DNA from 3 places in the Cytobacillus sp. FSL R5-0377 genome. Region 3 is predicted to be linked to each of the others. Evidence: a T-box and tRNA genes for the amino acid it is inferred to sense, from the RefSeq annotation. Region 3 holds a T-box; the other regions hold tRNA genes.

The links. The T-box of region 3 lies ahead of proS (proline--tRNA ligase). A T-box ahead of a tRNA ligase gene usually reads a tRNA of that ligase, here a tRNA-Pro.
Region 1: it encodes a tRNA-Pro, which carries the amino acid that the T-box ahead of proS (proline--tRNA ligase) is inferred to sense. The anticodon was not compared.
Region 2: it encodes a tRNA-Pro, which carries the amino acid that the T-box ahead of proS (proline--tRNA ligase) is inferred to sense. The anticodon was not compared.

What each region holds. Positions count from the first base shown of each region.
Region 1 covers NZ_JBBORA010000001.1:2,199,294-2,204,251, forward strand. The annotation lists rRNA gene NSQ49_RS11240 (16S ribosomal RNA) at 50-1,597, opposite strand; tRNA gene NSQ49_RS11245 (tRNA-Gly) at 1,692-1,765, opposite strand; tRNA gene NSQ49_RS11250 (tRNA-Pro) at 1,803-1,879, opposite strand; tRNA gene NSQ49_RS11255 (tRNA-Arg) at 1,885-1,961, opposite strand; tRNA gene NSQ49_RS11260 (tRNA-Leu) at 2,022-2,107, opposite strand; tRNA gene NSQ49_RS11265 (tRNA-Leu) at 2,167-2,251, opposite strand; tRNA gene NSQ49_RS11270 (tRNA-Lys) at 2,268-2,343, opposite strand; tRNA gene NSQ49_RS11275 (tRNA-Gln) at 2,352-2,426, opposite strand; tRNA gene NSQ49_RS11280 (tRNA-Glu) at 2,514-2,585, opposite strand; tRNA gene NSQ49_RS11285 (tRNA-Ser) at 2,601-2,691, opposite strand; tRNA gene NSQ49_RS11290 (tRNA-Asn) at 2,697-2,771, opposite strand; gene NSQ49_RS11295 (SprT family protein) at 2,935-3,408, opposite strand; gene cmpA (cortex morphogenetic protein CmpA) at 3,543-3,656, shown strand; gene NSQ49_RS11305 (Tex family protein) at 3,822-4,958, opposite strand, start outside.
Region 2 covers NZ_JBBORA010000001.1:1,976,004-1,980,961, forward strand. The annotation lists gene NSQ49_RS10095 (cytochrome c oxidase subunit II) at 1-90, opposite strand, end outside; gene NSQ49_RS10100 (cytochrome c oxidase subunit 2A) at 103-243, opposite strand; gene NSQ49_RS10105 (hypothetical protein) at 584-715, shown strand; tRNA gene NSQ49_RS10110 (tRNA-Ile) at 799-875, opposite strand; tRNA gene NSQ49_RS10115 (tRNA-Gly) at 884-957, opposite strand; tRNA gene NSQ49_RS10120 (tRNA-Cys) at 976-1,049, opposite strand; tRNA gene NSQ49_RS10125 (tRNA-Gln) at 1,060-1,134, opposite strand; tRNA gene NSQ49_RS10130 (tRNA-His) at 1,160-1,235, opposite strand; tRNA gene NSQ49_RS10135 (tRNA-Trp) at 1,247-1,320, opposite strand; tRNA gene NSQ49_RS10140 (tRNA-Tyr) at 1,328-1,411, opposite strand; tRNA gene NSQ49_RS10145 (tRNA-Phe) at 1,434-1,509, opposite strand; tRNA gene NSQ49_RS10150 (tRNA-Asp) at 1,680-1,756, opposite strand; tRNA gene NSQ49_RS10155 (tRNA-Met) at 1,760-1,833, opposite strand; tRNA gene NSQ49_RS10160 (tRNA-Ser) at 1,934-2,026, opposite strand; tRNA gene NSQ49_RS10165 (tRNA-Met) at 2,050-2,126, opposite strand; tRNA gene NSQ49_RS10170 (tRNA-Ala) at 2,146-2,221, opposite strand; tRNA gene NSQ49_RS10175 (tRNA-Pro) at 2,240-2,316, opposite strand; tRNA gene NSQ49_RS10180 (tRNA-Arg) at 2,322-2,398, opposite strand; tRNA gene NSQ49_RS10185 (tRNA-Gly) at 2,406-2,480, opposite strand; tRNA gene NSQ49_RS10190 (tRNA-Leu) at 2,487-2,571, opposite strand; tRNA gene NSQ49_RS10195 (tRNA-Lys) at 2,587-2,662, opposite strand; tRNA gene NSQ49_RS10200 (tRNA-Val) at 2,840-2,915, opposite strand; tRNA gene NSQ49_RS10205 (tRNA-Glu) at 2,920-2,994, opposite strand; rRNA gene rrf (5S ribosomal RNA) at 3,019-3,135, opposite strand; rRNA gene NSQ49_RS10215 (23S ribosomal RNA) at 3,274-4,958, opposite strand, start outside.
Region 3 covers NZ_JBBORA010000001.1:1,866,564-1,871,521, forward strand. The annotation lists gene NSQ49_RS09430 (restriction endonuclease) at 1-72, shown strand, start outside; gene NSQ49_RS09435 (isochorismatase family protein) at 190-747, opposite strand; gene proS (proline--tRNA ligase) at 990-2,426, opposite strand; T-box leader at 2,482-2,696, opposite strand; gene NSQ49_RS09445 (DUF1284 domain-containing protein) at 3,027-3,443, shown strand; gene NSQ49_RS09450 (DUF3291 domain-containing protein) at 3,564-4,031, shown strand; gene NSQ49_RS09455 (flavin reductase family protein) at 4,351-4,958, opposite strand, start outside.

The DNA.
Region 1 (4,958 bases), 330 kb from region 3:
CAAAACTGAACGAACAAAGAACGTCACGTTTCTTGTAAATATTCCTTAGAAAGGAGGTGATCCAGCCGCACCTTCCGATACGGCTACCTTGTTACGACTTCACCCCAATCATCTGTCCCACCTTAGGCGGCTGGCTCCAAAAGGTTACCCCACCGACTTCGGGTGTTACAAACTCTCGTGGTGTGACGGGCGGTGTGTACAAGGCCCGGGAACGTATTCACCGCGGCATGCTGATCCGCGATTACTAGCGATTCCGGCTTCATGCAGGCGAGTTGCGGCCTGCAATCCGAACTGAGAATGGTTTTATGGGATTCGCTTAACCTCGCGGTTTTGCGGCCCTTTGTACCATCCATTGTAGCACGTGTGTAGCCCAGGTCATAAGGGGCATGATGATTTGACGTCATCCCCACCTTCCTCCGGTTTGTCACCGGCAGTCACCTTAGAGTGCCCAACTGAATGCTGGCAACTAAGATCAAGGGTTGCGCTCGTTGCGGGACTTAACCCAACATCTCACGACACGAGCTGACGACAACCATGCACCACCTGTCACCCTGTCCCCCGAAGGGGAACGCCCTATCTCTAGGGTTGTCAGGGGATGTCAAGACCTGGTAAGGTTCTTCGCGTTGCTTCGAATTAAACCACATGCTCCACCGCTTGTGCGGGCCCCCGTCAATTCCTTTGAGTTTCAGCCTTGCGGCCGTACTCCCCAGGCGGAGTGCTTAATGCGTTTGCCGCAAACACTAAAGGGCGGAAACCCTCTAACACTTAGCACTCATCGTTTACGGCGTGGACTACCAGGGTATCTAATCCTGTTTGCTCCCCACGCTTTCGCGCCTCAGCGTCAGTTACAGACCAAAGAGTCGCCTTCGCCACTGGTGTTCCTCCACATCTCTACGCATTTCACCGCTACACGTGGAATTCCACTCTTCTCTTCTGCACTCAAGTTCCCCAGTTTCCAATGACCCTCCCCGGTTGAGCGGGGGCTTTCACATCAGACTTGAGGAACCGCCTGCGCGCGCTTTACGCCCAATAATTCCGGACAACGCTTGCCACCTACGTATTACCGCGGGCGCTGGCACGTAGTTAGCCGTGGCTTTCTGGTCAGGTACCGTCAAGGTACCGGCAGTTACTCCGGTACTTGTTCTTCCCTGACAACAGAGTTTTACGATCCGAAAACCTTCATCACTCACGCGGCGTTGCTCCGTCAGACTTTCGTCCATTGCGGAAGATTCCCTACTCGCCTCCCGTAGGAGTCTGGGCCGTGTCTCAGTCCCAGTGTGGCCGATCACCCTCTCAGGTCGGCTACGCATCGTCGCCTTGGTGAGCCGTTACCTCACCAACTAGCTAATGCGCCGCGGGCCCATCTGTAAGTGATAGCCGAAACCATCTTTCAGCTTTCCCTCATGTGAGGGAAAGAGTTATCCGGTATTAGCCCCGGTTTCCCGGAGTTATCCCAGTCTTACAGGCAGGTTGCCCACGTGTTACTCACCCGTCCGCCGCTGACTTCAGGGAGCAAGCTCCCATCAGTCCGCTCGACTTGCATGTATTAGGCACGCCGCCAGCGTTCGTCCTGAGCCAGGATCAAACTCTCCATATAAGAGTTGATATAGCTCGATTGTCTTTTCGAAAAAGACTAATGATTAAACGTTGACGTTTTGTTCGTTCAGTTTTCAAAGATCAATCAGTAAGTTTGGAGCGGGTGAAGGGAATCGAACCCTCATCATCAGCTTGGAAGGCTGAGGTTTTACCACTAAACTACACCCGCATATATATATATATATATATAATTATTGTATCCCGAATGGTCGGGAAGACAGGATTCGAACCTGCGACCCCTTGGTCCCAAACCAAGTGCTCTACCAAGCTGAGCTACTCCCCGTAATATGGCGCGCCCGAGAGGAGTCGAACCCCTAACCTTTTGATCCGTAGTCAAACGCTCTATCCAATTGAGCTACGGGCGCACGTTTTAAAGCAACTCTTATATTATAGCAACTTCAGTTATGAAAGTCAACAGCTTTTTTTGGTGCGGCCGAGAGGACTTGAACCTCCACGGGGTTGCCCCCACTAGGCCCTCAACCTAGCGCGTCTGCCATTCCGCCACGACCGCTTAATTAAGCGACAAGTAACATCATACCAAAACGTTATACTTAATTCAATGGTAATTAATGGTGCGGGTGAAGGGAGTCGAACCCCCACGCCTTGCGGCGCCAGATCCTAAGTCTGGTGCGTCTGCCAATTCCGCCACACCCGCAATATAAAATTAAAAATGGTGAGCCATGAAGGACTCGAACCTTCGACCCTCTGATTAAAAGTCAGATGCTCTACCGACTGAGCTAATGGCTCATTAAAAATGGCTGGGCTAGCAGGATTCGAACCTGCGAGTGACGGAGTCAAAGTCCGGTGCCTTACCGCTTGGCTATAGCCCAATAATTAAAATGGCGATCCCGACGCGAATCGAACCCGCGATTCTCCTGCGTGACAGGCAAGCGTGTTAACGGCCGGAAATAAAAAAGTGACCCGTACGGGATTCGAACCCGTGTTACCGCCGTGAAAGGGCGGTGTCTTAACCGCTTGACCAACGGGCCGTTGTTAGAATATTCTGGCGGAGAAGGAGGGATTTGAACCCTCGCGCCGCTTACGCGACCTACACCCTTAGCAGGGGCGCCTCTTCAGCCACTTGAGTACTTCCCCAAAAATGGCTCCGCAGGCAGGATTCGAACCTGCGACCGTTCGGTTAACAGCCGAATGCTCTACCACTGAGCTACTGCGGAATAATATAAACAATAATAATCTTAATCGATAAAACAGTTAACTTCTTATCGACTCTTCATATTATAAGGACATGGGCTATAAAAGTCAAGCATATTTTTTAAGAGAATTTATTAGCCGTTTGTCCGATTTTGACCTGCGACAATTATTAAATATAATGTGTACCTATTCTAATGTCAACTCTTTTTTAAATTTTAATTTCCCTTTGCATTTTCCGCAGACATACTTTTGAGTATTAACTTTTCTTTTTCTCTGAAAGACTTGGCCGCAATCTTTGCACACATAAACAAGAACCTTAGCAGATCTGTTTGTTTTCGGACGATCAGGCAAGGCTGCACAAAATCGGGGTGCTCCAACTTTCTTCATTAACATTCTGAAGTCCTGATCACGATGTTTGTATCCTTTTCCTTCCAAGTGCAAATGATAATGACATAGCTCGTGTTTAATAATTCCTTCCAACTCTTCGAGACCAAGCTGTTCAAAATACTTTTTGTTTATTTCTACATGATGGGTATTCAGCATATATCTTCCGCCAGTGGATTTTAGGCGTGAATTAAAATATGCCCGGTGGCAAAAGGGCTTGCCAAAGCTTTCTAATGATATCTTTTCAACAAGTGTCTGAAGATCCTGGTCATTCATCGCAATGTTTTTCCTCTCTTATCGTAAACATGACAACCTATTATAGCATACATTATATATACCTTTTACAGCTCTGAATCCGCCTTTCAGCCCAGGGAGCCTTTGTCAGAATTCAATTAATGGGAGGTCATCTTATGCCTGTATGGTTTCAAAATCAAATCCAGCGTGCTTTTTATGAAAAAGACCGCTATCAGATCAAACTGCTGAATCAGTGCTGGTTTTTCTATCGAAAGAAACACTGCTCATAAAAAGCCGGAGTTCAATTCATCGAAACCCCGCGGTAATGACTATGCCAGGATGTCCTTATACAATCTAACTCATTTATTATAATCCATAAAAAGCATAAGCCAAATCACGCAATAAATAGTGATTTGGCTTATGGCTCGAATGAACTTTAAAGCTATTAGCTTTTATTAATTAGAATGGCCCAGCATTGTTAAAGCGACTCTTCCCTTGTGCTTGTCGACAGAGTCAACCCAGACTGTTACCACATCACCAACGGAAACGACGTCCAGCGGATGTTTGACAAATTTGCGGCTGAGCTTGGAAATATGAACAAGTCCGTCCTGTTTGACTCCAATATCGACAAAGGCCCCGAAGTCTACAACATTCCGCACTGTCCCTTGCAGTTCCATTCCTTCCTGCAGGTCTTCAAGCTTTAGAACTTCTTTTTTCAAAAGGGGCTTTGGCAGCTCATCTCGCGGATCCCTTTCCGGTCTCATTAATGCGTCTATGATATCTTTCAGTGTCAGCTCTCCAATCTCAAGCTCCCGGGCTGTCTGAGAGATATCAATTCCTTTAAGCGCTTCTCTTAGCGATGGCGATCCAAGATCATTTGATTTAAAGCCTAGAGTAGTAAGCAATTTATTTACTTCTGCATATGTTTCCGGGTGGATGCCAGTACGGTCCAGAGGTTCCTTTCCATCGATAATCCGCAGGAAGCCGATTGCCTGTTCATATGTTTTGGCACCAAGCCGCGGAATTTTCTTCAATTGCTTGCGGTCCGTAAACTTTCCTTCCTCATCCCGTTTTTTAATAATATTTAAGGCAACCGTTTTTGACAAACCGGCTACATGCTGCAGTAATGAAGATGAAGCTGTATTTACATTGACGCCCACCTGGTTTACCGCAGTTTCTACTACAAAAGCCAGGGATTCTGACAGCTTTTTCTGGGATACGTCATGCTGATATTGACCAACCCCGACTGATTTCGGATCTATTTTAACCAACTCTGCAAGAGGATCCTGGAGGCGCCGGGCGATTGAAACAGCACTTCTTTCTTCCACCTGTAAGTCAGGAAATTCTTCTCTGGCAAGGTCTGAGGCAGAATATACGCTCGCCCCTGCTTCATTGACAATCAGATAGAATATTTCCTCATCCATGTCCTTTAATATATCTGCGATGAACTGTTCAGTTTCCCTTGAAGCGGTCCCATTGCCAATGGCAACCATTTTTACTTTATAGGATTTTAGAATTTGAATTACTTTCTCCCGCGCCTGATTCGTTTTGGAAACCGGCGGATGCGGATAAATGACTCCGATATCAAGTAC
Region 2 (4,958 bases), 110 kb from region 3:
GGCGAATGTCTGGTAGCCCGTAATCAGCATGAATCCAATAATCATCCCAAAGCTTAGAATCAGCCATATCTTCTCTGACCGATGCATCATTTTGTATCCCCCCTATAATCTGGCCATATACAGGCCATACACTATTAAATAAGTAACAAAGATCCCAAGCCCTACAACTGTAACTGAAAAGAACGTACCCTTTAGAGAGTTATGTTCCTTTGAACTGCTCTGGTTCACTTTTCGTGCATCCACCTTCCATCAGCTCCTTAGCTTTGTTACCTACATCATAGTTGAGAAGGGTTTTCATAAAAGTGAATTGAATCACACTTTTTTCATATATCTTCAAAGCAAAAGGCCTGCAATTTTGGTTAAACACTGTAGTACCAAGGGTTATCTCTATTGAACAGTGCTCTGGTAAGCATATAGGTTCACAAATAGTTCACAAAAAGTCACTTACCAGAAGTCCTATAATGATCATAGAATTTCAAGCTTGTAAGATGGTATTTTATGTTAAAATGATTTTGAGGGATGTAAACTATTGTTCTTAAACTAAACGCAAGTTAAGAAATTAATTAAAATTGGGGTGACTATTTTGGATGCTTTCGTGATTTTAGCTTTTTCATTAGCTGCGGGTGCGTTCTCTTTTGCATTATTTTCAGATGGTAAAGTTAAGAAACTTGAAAAGAGAGTGAAAGATTTAGAAGATAATATAAACGAAAATTAGAATGGCCAGACTAAACTCAAGAAGTTTCACATATATAAAAAAACTAATCCCTATTGGAATTAGTTTGAAAATGGTATGTATAATGGTGGGCCTAAATGGACTCGAACCATCGACCTCACGCTTATCAGGCGTGCGCTCTAACCAGCTGAGCTATAGGCCCATATGTGTTGGAGCGGGTGAAGGGAATCGAACCCTCATCATCAGCTTGGAAGGCTGAGGTTTTACCACTAAACTACACCCGCTTTGTAAGGAATATAAGTTGGAGGCAACACCCGGATTTGAACCGGGGATGGAGGTTTTGCAGACCTCTGCCTTACCACTTGGCTATGCTGCCTTAAAAAAAATGGCTGGGCTAGCAGGATTCGAACCTGCGAGTGACGGAGTCAAAGTCCGGTGCCTTACCGCTTGGCTATAGCCCAATAATAATGCAATTTAAAAGAATAATGGGGCGATTGATGGGAATCGAACCCACGAATGTCGGAGCCACAATCCGATGCGTTAACCACTTCGCCACAACCGCCACTATCCTACTGGCAGGGGTAGTAGGAATCGAACCCACATCAAAGGTTTTGGAGACCTTCGTTTTACCATTAAACTATACCCCTATATCAATGGTGGAGGGGGGCAGATTCGAACTGCCGAACCCGAAGGAGCGGATTTACAGTCCGCCGCGTTTAGCCACTTCGCTACCCCTCCAAGTCTGTAAAGACTAAGAAAATGGTGGCTCAGGACGGAATCGAACCGCCGACACAAGGATTTTCAGTCCTTTGCTCTACCGACTGAGCTACTGAGCCAAAATAATATTATATCCCTAAATCTAAATAAATGTGCTTCAAAGCCATGCGTTCTTTGTCGCAGATTTTAAAAGCATGCTATTCGATGATGAAAAGCTTCGCAGCTGCATTCTTTTAAAATCCTCTACCGACTGAGCTACTGAGCCAAAGCTTATATCTCTTTGTAAAAATGGCGGTCCGGACGGGACTCGAACCCGCGACCTCCTGCGTGACAGGCAGGCATTCTAACCAACTGAACTACCGGACCGGATTGCGGGGGCAGGATTTGAACCTGCGACCTTCGGGTTATGAGCCCGACGAGCTACCGGACTGCTCCACCCCGCGATAGTATTATTTATGTGATTTGTCTATGCTCACATCAAGCATTTCATCGCAGCTTATTCGGTGATATAACCGCCCCGCGACAATAATATTAAAGAAAATATGGAGGAGGAAAGGGGATTCGAACCCCTGCGCGGTTTGACCCGCCTGTCGGTTTTCAAGACCGATCCCTTCAGCCGGACTTGGGTATTCCTCCAATGTTGTATAAGATAATCATATTGGTAGCGGCGGAGGGGATCGAACCCCCGACCTCACGGGTATGAACCGTACGCTCTAGCCAGCTGAGCTACACCGCCGAAATGATTATATATTTTATGGTGGAGCCTAGCGGGATCGAACCGCTGACCTCCTGCGTGCAAAGCAGGCGCTCTCCCAGCTGAGCTAAGGCCCCATGTAAAAGAAGTGTCGCTGGTCGGGAAGACAGGATTCGAACCTGCGACCCCTTGGTCCCAAACCAAGTGCTCTACCAAGCTGAGCTACTCCCCGTAATATGGCGCGCCCGAGAGGAGTCGAACCCCTAACCTTTTGATCCGTAGTCAAACGCTCTATCCAATTGAGCTACGGGCGCAAAATAATGGAGCGGAAGACGGGATTCGAACCCGCGACCCCCACCTTGGCAAGGTGATGTTCTACCACTGAACTACTTCCGCTTAAAATGGTGCGGGTGAAGGGAGTCGAACCCCCACGCCTTGCGGCGCCAGATCCTAAGTCTGGTGCGTCTGCCAATTCCGCCACACCCGCAATATGAAATTAAAATGGTGAGCCATGAAGGACTCGAACCTTCGACCCTCTGATTAAAAGTCAGATGCTCTACCGACTGAGCTAATGGCTCTCACTAAAATTACGTTGCCTAAATCCTGAAACTTCCAGGTCAGATGTTCCAAAGCCCTGCGTGCTTTGTCACAGATTGCTATTCAGATGATGAATCTCACTGATGCTGCAATCTGCTCTACCGACTGAGCTAATGGCTCATACCTCTTTGAAGAGCATTTTGCTCATTCAGGAGTTATGGTGGAGGATGACGGGATCGAACCGCCGACCCTCTGCTTGTAAGGCAGATGCTCTCCCAGCTGAGCTAATCCTCCAAAGTGGTGACCCCTACGGGATTCGAACCCGTGTTACCGCCGTGAAAGGGCGGTGTCTTAACCGCTTGACCAAGGGGCCATATAAAGTTACCCAAACAGGGTTGCCCGGCAGCGTCCTACTCTCACAGGGGGACAGCCCCCAACTACCATCGGCGCTGAGAAGCTTAACTTCCGTGTTCGGTATGGGAACGGGTGTGACCTTCTCGCTATCGCCACCGGACTATTTGGTTGAAGAAACTTCGTTCCCTCAAAACTAGATAATGTATGAAGAAGCATTTTGCCGAGTATTCACCAATGACTTGTCTAGCTTCGGCTCCTAACTTCTCTCGAAGTTGAACAGTCGCCTCCGCTTTTCATTTTGGTTAAGTCCTCGATCGATTAGTATCAGTCAGCTCCACATGTCGCCACGCTTCCACCTCTGACCTATCAACCTGATCATCTTTCAGGGATCTTACTAGCTTGACGCTATGGGAAATCTCATCTCGAGGGGGGCTTCATGCTTAGATGCTTTCAGCACTTATCCCTTCCGCACATAGCTACCCAGCGATGCCTTTGGCAAGACAACTGGTACACCAGCGGTGCGTCCATCCCGGTCCTCTCGTACTAAGGACAGCTCCTCTCAAATTTCCTGCGCCCACGACGGATAGGGACCGAACTGTCTCACGACGTTCTGAACCCAGCTCGCGTACCGCTTTAATGGGCGAACAGCCCAACCCTTGGGACCGACTACAGCCCCAGGATGCGATGAGCCGACATCGAGGTGCCAAACCTCCCCGTCGATGTGGACTCTTGGGGGAGATAAGCCTGTTATCCCCGGGGTAGCTTTTATCCGTTGAGCGATGGCCCTTCCATGCGGAACCACCGGATCACTAAGCCCGACTTTCGTCCCTGCTCGACTTGTAGGTCTCGCAGTCAAGCTCCCTTGTGCCTTTACACTCTGCGAATGATTTCCAACCATTCTGAGGGAACCTTTGGGCGCCTCCGTTACTTTTTAGGAGGCGACCGCCCCAGTCAAACTGCCCACCTGACACTGTCTCCCGCCCCGATAAGGGGCGCGGGTTAGAATTTCAATACAGCCAGGGTAGTATCCCACCGACGCCTCCACCGAAGCTGGCGCTCCGGCTTCTCAGGCTCCTACCTATCCTGTACAAGCTGTACCAAAATTCAATATCAGGCTACAGTAAAGCTCCACGGGGTCTTTCCGTCCTGTCGCGGGTAACCTGCATCTTCACAGGTACTATAATTTCACCGAGTCTCTCGTTGAGACAGTGCCCAGATCGTTACGCCTTTCGTGCGGGTCGGAACTTACCCGACAAGGAATTTCGCTACCTTAGGACCGTTATAGTTACGGCCGCCGTTTACTGGGGCTTCGATTCAAAGCTTCGCTTGCGCTAACCTCTCCTCTTAACCTTCCAGCACCGGGCAGGCGTCAGCCCCTATACTTCGCCTTGCGGCTTCGCAGAGACCTGTGTTTTTGCTAAACAGTCGCCTGGGCCTATTCACTGCGGCTCATCAGGGCTATTCACCCTAATGAGCACCCCTTCTCCCGAAGTTACGGGGTCATTTTGCCGAGTTCCTTAACGAGAGTTCTCTCGCTCACCTTAGGATTCTCTCCTCGCCTACCTGTGTCGGTTTGCGGTACGGGCACCTTTTCCCTCGCTAGAGGCTTTTCTTGGCAGTGTGGAATCAGGAACTTCGGTACTAAATTTCCCTCGCCGTCACAGCTCAGCCTATGTGGTAACGGGATTTGCCTCGTTACCGGCCTAACTGCTTGGACGCGCTAATCCAGCAGCGCGCTTACCCTATCCTCCTGCGTCCCCCCATTGCTCAAACGGTAAAGAGGTGGTACAGGAATATCAACCTGTTGTCCATCGCCTACGCTTTTCAGCCTCGGCTTAGGTCCCGACTAACCCTGAGCGGACGAGCCTTCCTCAGGAAACCTTAGGCATTCGGTGGATGGGATTCTCACCCATCTTTCGCTACTCATACCGGCATTCTCACTTCTAAGCGCTCCACCAGTCCTTGCGGTCTGGCTTCAACGCC
Region 3 (4,958 bases):
CGCTTATTCGACCGGGAACAATTCATAGACTGGATACTAAAAGCAAAAAAAGAGGAAAAAATTCGGGGATAGGCTCCTTGATATTCAGGAGATTCCTTCACACTTCTACATTTGAAGATATGGATTTTCACCTTAACATCCAATTTTTTTGGACGTTAAGGTGAAATATCTCTTGGCTATAATTTCATTTTACCTATAAGAATCATGTATCGGATGGAACAGATCTTCCTCTGCATTTCTGACAACTGAAAAGTGTTCCACATTGTAATGGCCGTGAAGTGTTTCATTATGATGCTTAATAATTTGCTCAGCAGTTAAAGCATCGCTGTCCGTTGTTGAATGCCCATCACCTACTAATGTAACATCCAATCCGCTGATTGTTGCGGTTCTAACAGCACTGTCTATACAATGCTGAGTTTTACAGCCCATTATAACAACATGCCTGACCTCTTGAGATTTCAGGTGATCCAGCAGTCCTGTTCCATGAAATGAATTGGTTGCTGTTTTATCAAAGCACTTTGTTTCTGCAGGCAATTTAATATCTCCGTGAACCTGAAATCCTTTTCCTTTCCCTTCCGCAACTTCCAGATCCCTTACAGCGACAACTGGAACACCTGATTGTTTTGCTTTTTCGATCACTGTATTGATATTCCCGATAAGGTTCTCTTTATTAAAAACAGCACTCTCTTCCAGGTTCCCATCAATTAACTCCTGCTGAGCATCAATAATCAATAAGGTTTGATTCAATTAATTTTCCCCTTTCAACACCTTTAAATTTTTCTCAGAAATATTCTCCTAGTGCTTTCACGCCAATATATTTATTTCTCATATTATCTTCCTCCTCAATACAGCTAAAATTATCTAAATTTTTAGATATATTTGATTATAACAGAATAACCAAAGCAAAAAAATGAATTTCGTAAGCTATGAATCAAAAAAAATAGGCCGCCTGAGTAAGGCGGCCTAAGTTCAATATTCCAATTCCCAGCTTAGTAAGCCCGGGCAAACCATACGGTATGCTTCGCTTCTTTTCCACAATGGATGCATGTATCCTTAGTGGACGGCGGGTTGAACGGAATGTTTCGTGTTGTGAATTTTGTTTTTTCTTTTACACTTTCTTCACAGGCGTCATCACCGCACCATCCGGCTAAGATCCAGCCTGGGATGGCATCATTTTGTTCTGATTGGGCAATGTGCTGTTCTAATTGCTCGATTGTATCAATATGTGTGTGCGAATGCTCTGCACGGAATGCTTTAGCTTTTTCTAATAAACGAGTTTGCATGGTTTCAAGCTCTTTTTTGATGCTTTCGATAACCGAATCAAGCGATACAGCCACTTTATCCCCAAGATCTCGTGCCTTCATTAAGCCTTGATTCTGGTCTAAATCACGAGGACCAAGCTCGATGCGGACAGGTACGCCTTTTAGCTCCCACTCATTAAATTTATAGCCTGGTGATTGATCGGAGTCATCAAGGCGTACGCGGATTCCTTCTGCCTTTAATGCAGCAAAGATTTCATCCAATTTCTCCATAATCGCAGGGTTCTTTTTCCATGGGCCAACTGGAATCAGCACCACTTGAGTCGGTGCTATTCTTGGAGGCAGCACAAGACCTTGTTCATCACCATGAACCATGATGACAGAGCCGATTAACCGTGTCGATGTACCCCATGATGTGGTGTGAACAAACGTATGTTTATTTTCTTTGTTCAAATATTTGATATCAAAGGCTTCGGCAAATTTTGTGCCCAGGTAGTGGGAAGTCCCCGCCTGCACGGCTTTTCCATCCTTCATCATTGCTTCAATGCTAAACGTATCAACTGCACCGGCAAAGCGCTCGGATGGAGTTTTTTGTCCATCATAAACCGGAATCGCTAGCAAACCTTCAACCACTTCTTTATAGATTTCAAGCATCTGCATTGTTTCCTTGCGCGCATCTTCTTCGTCCACATGTGCTGTATGGCCTTCTTGCCATAAAAATTCAGATGTGCGGATGAAAGGAAGAGTTTTCTTCTCCCAGCGGAATACATTTGCCCATTGATTGATTAAGACCGGCAGATCCCGGTAGCTTTTAATCCAATCGGAATATAAATGTCCAATCATCGTTTCAGAAGTTGGACGCAGTGCCAGACGCTCCTCCAGCTTTTCTCCAGCCGCTTCTGTGATCCAAGGAAGCTCAGGCGAGAATCCTTCAATGTGATCCTTTTCCTTTTGAAAAAAGTTCTCCGGAATCAGCATCGGAAAATAGGCATTGCGGTGGCCGGTTTCCTTAAAACGCTTATCCATCTCTGCCTGAATATGCTCCCAAATTTCATAGCCATCAGGCTTAAAGGCGATACACCCGCGAACAGGGGTGTAATCAAATAAATCTGCTTTTTGTATCGTTTCCAGATACCACTTTGAAAAATTATTGGTGTTTTGAGACATCTTCTTTTCCTCCTGAAAGTATTTTTTTAGAATAAAAAAAGCATAAAGAGTCCTTCAAAAGGACGTCTTTATGCTGATAGACGCGGTACCACCTTAGTTCGGCTTTACAAAATTTAAAGCCCTCTAATCGTTAATAACGAAACGACCCGGTTAGCTTTTTCCTAACATCTCCGTGGCAGGTTTCAATAAGGAGGGGTGATATAGCTCTCAGCCCAGGCTATATTTTCTGTTTCACAATCCTTATTTACTTGATCACATCATTGATTACATATATATGATAATATACCAACTTGTGATGAGTAATTCAATACAGGCAGAAATAAATTCCTGCCTAACCGTCCCTTCCAACTATTTCCCCTCAGATCTTCTCTCTATCTTAGACGTCTTCAGGAAAAATAATCCATACACAACCGGAACAATAATGAGCGTCAGCTTAATTTAAAAGTTAACCTTCTACTCTGTTTTATATTCCTATTTCTCAACATTTCCATCATTGTTCATAAAGTCGATCTGGAAAAAATAGTTTGATATGATAATATAAATAAATGTGTTAACCTTCAAACCATTTTAGTTAACCTTTATATTTTATGGGGGGATTTTATGTTTAAGCTGCGCGGCCATCATCTCTTCTGTCTTTTGGGCTATCGGGGAATGGGCTATTCCCGGGAATACGCGGAAAATATGACACGTATGCATAAAACCTTGAGAGACAATCCCAGGACATGGATACAGCTAGTAAAAGGGCCGGATCATTTGTGTGAAAAGTATCCCAACTCAGGTGAATACCATTGTGAACACGATAATATTTACGAAAGAGATGCTGTTATTCTAGAGAAATTAGGGCTTCATATCGGGCAAATTCTGTACTGGCAGGACATTGAATTAAACATCCGGAAGCATGCTCTTCCCTCAGATATACAGACTGTCTGCGAAACTTGTTCCTGGCGCTCTTATGGAGTCTGTGAAGAAGGCATTCGGGATATTCTTGAAGGGCAGGGTTTAAGGGAAGTAAAGTAAGCCTCTATTAGAATACTTTTCTTAAAAATGGCAGCATCCATTTATTTATCCCTCCATTCAGGCATTAGTCTATTCTTTCCGGAATATAGGTAGAAAAAAGAAATAAATTGAGGGAATTTCGTGGCATTTGCGGCAATTTTGACAGTTGGTCAGCTAAAGTATCCAGAAGAACACCCTGCCTCAAGGGAGTTCTTTATAGCAGGAAATCAAGTTATGAGAGAGGCCGCTAAAACCGGGCAGCTTATAAAAGAATTCAATCCTAATAGAGTGAAACTCCCTGAAGAAAAAATTAAGGGCAATAGAACTCCTATCCTTACCTTAACAGTATGGCAAGACCTGCAATCCTTATACCGGTTTACCTATTCAGGCAGCCATAGGCAAGCATTGCAGGACAGGAATAAGTGGTTTGGTCCTCTTCCGGAAAGGCAGCCTAATTATGTGGTATGGTGGACAGATAAATTATCGGATGTTTCCTGGAAGGAAGCTTTCAAAAGATATGATACTTATATCCAGCATGGACCTGATTCTTTCGCATTTGACTTTAAGCATCCGTTCAATGAACTTGGGGAGCCGGTCTCGCTTAAATAGCTATGAAAGAAAGTTACTTTTTCTTTTTAATCAATTCTATTAAATAACACATTTGCGAAATTATTAATGACAGCAGTAAGACAATAATTATTCCGAATGTGTTTACCGCTTCTTCTGCCGAATCGCTTCCGACCATATTTACTGACCCATTATAATAATGAGCAAGGCACTTACTAGTACTGATAAGAAGAAAATACTAATATATATTTTGACATGGAATCCCCCTGCTCTTCAGAGTATATTGTTTCGTTTCTTTTTGCGCTTTCTTTTTTTAATAGCCCTTCATTATATGAAAAAGGATTTCGTCTATTCAAATAGATTAAGCCCTGAAGGTCTTCCCAAGATGTCCGCCCAGTCCGTAATAGTGTCTGAAATTATAAATAAGCGGACTCCATTCATAGGGGTTCACATGATGATCCTCCATAATGATGGATGTATGGGCATGAACTTTTAATGCTTTTACTTCTACGATAGCAAAGCTTGGGTCATGCTCCGGAATCCTGATATGTTCCACCCTGCTCTCAATTTGCAGGGGACATTCCAGGATTCTAAGGGGCTTCACGATTTCTGCTTCCTGCTTACTAAGGGAGGCTGCCGAGAATTTATCCCTCTCAAAACGAAATGAATTATCCCGTTTGTATTCCGGTACTGGATTCTTGCCTGTCAGCGGTGCCAAAGCCTCTACATTCCTCCAGAGGCCGGGGCCGGGAACGTTCACCACGCACTCAGGATGATTACGAAGGTTTTCCAATGCCTTTCCCCCTTCCCCGATTCCAAGAACAATACATTCCCCTAACGCCCATGACGAGGATAACGGGCTGATGTTGGATGTTCCATCTTCATTAAGTGTTGTTAATAAGACCACTGGTGTTCCATAGTATAAAATTTTGGGGTGAATGGGTTTAGTTCTTATTTCTTCCTTTTTCA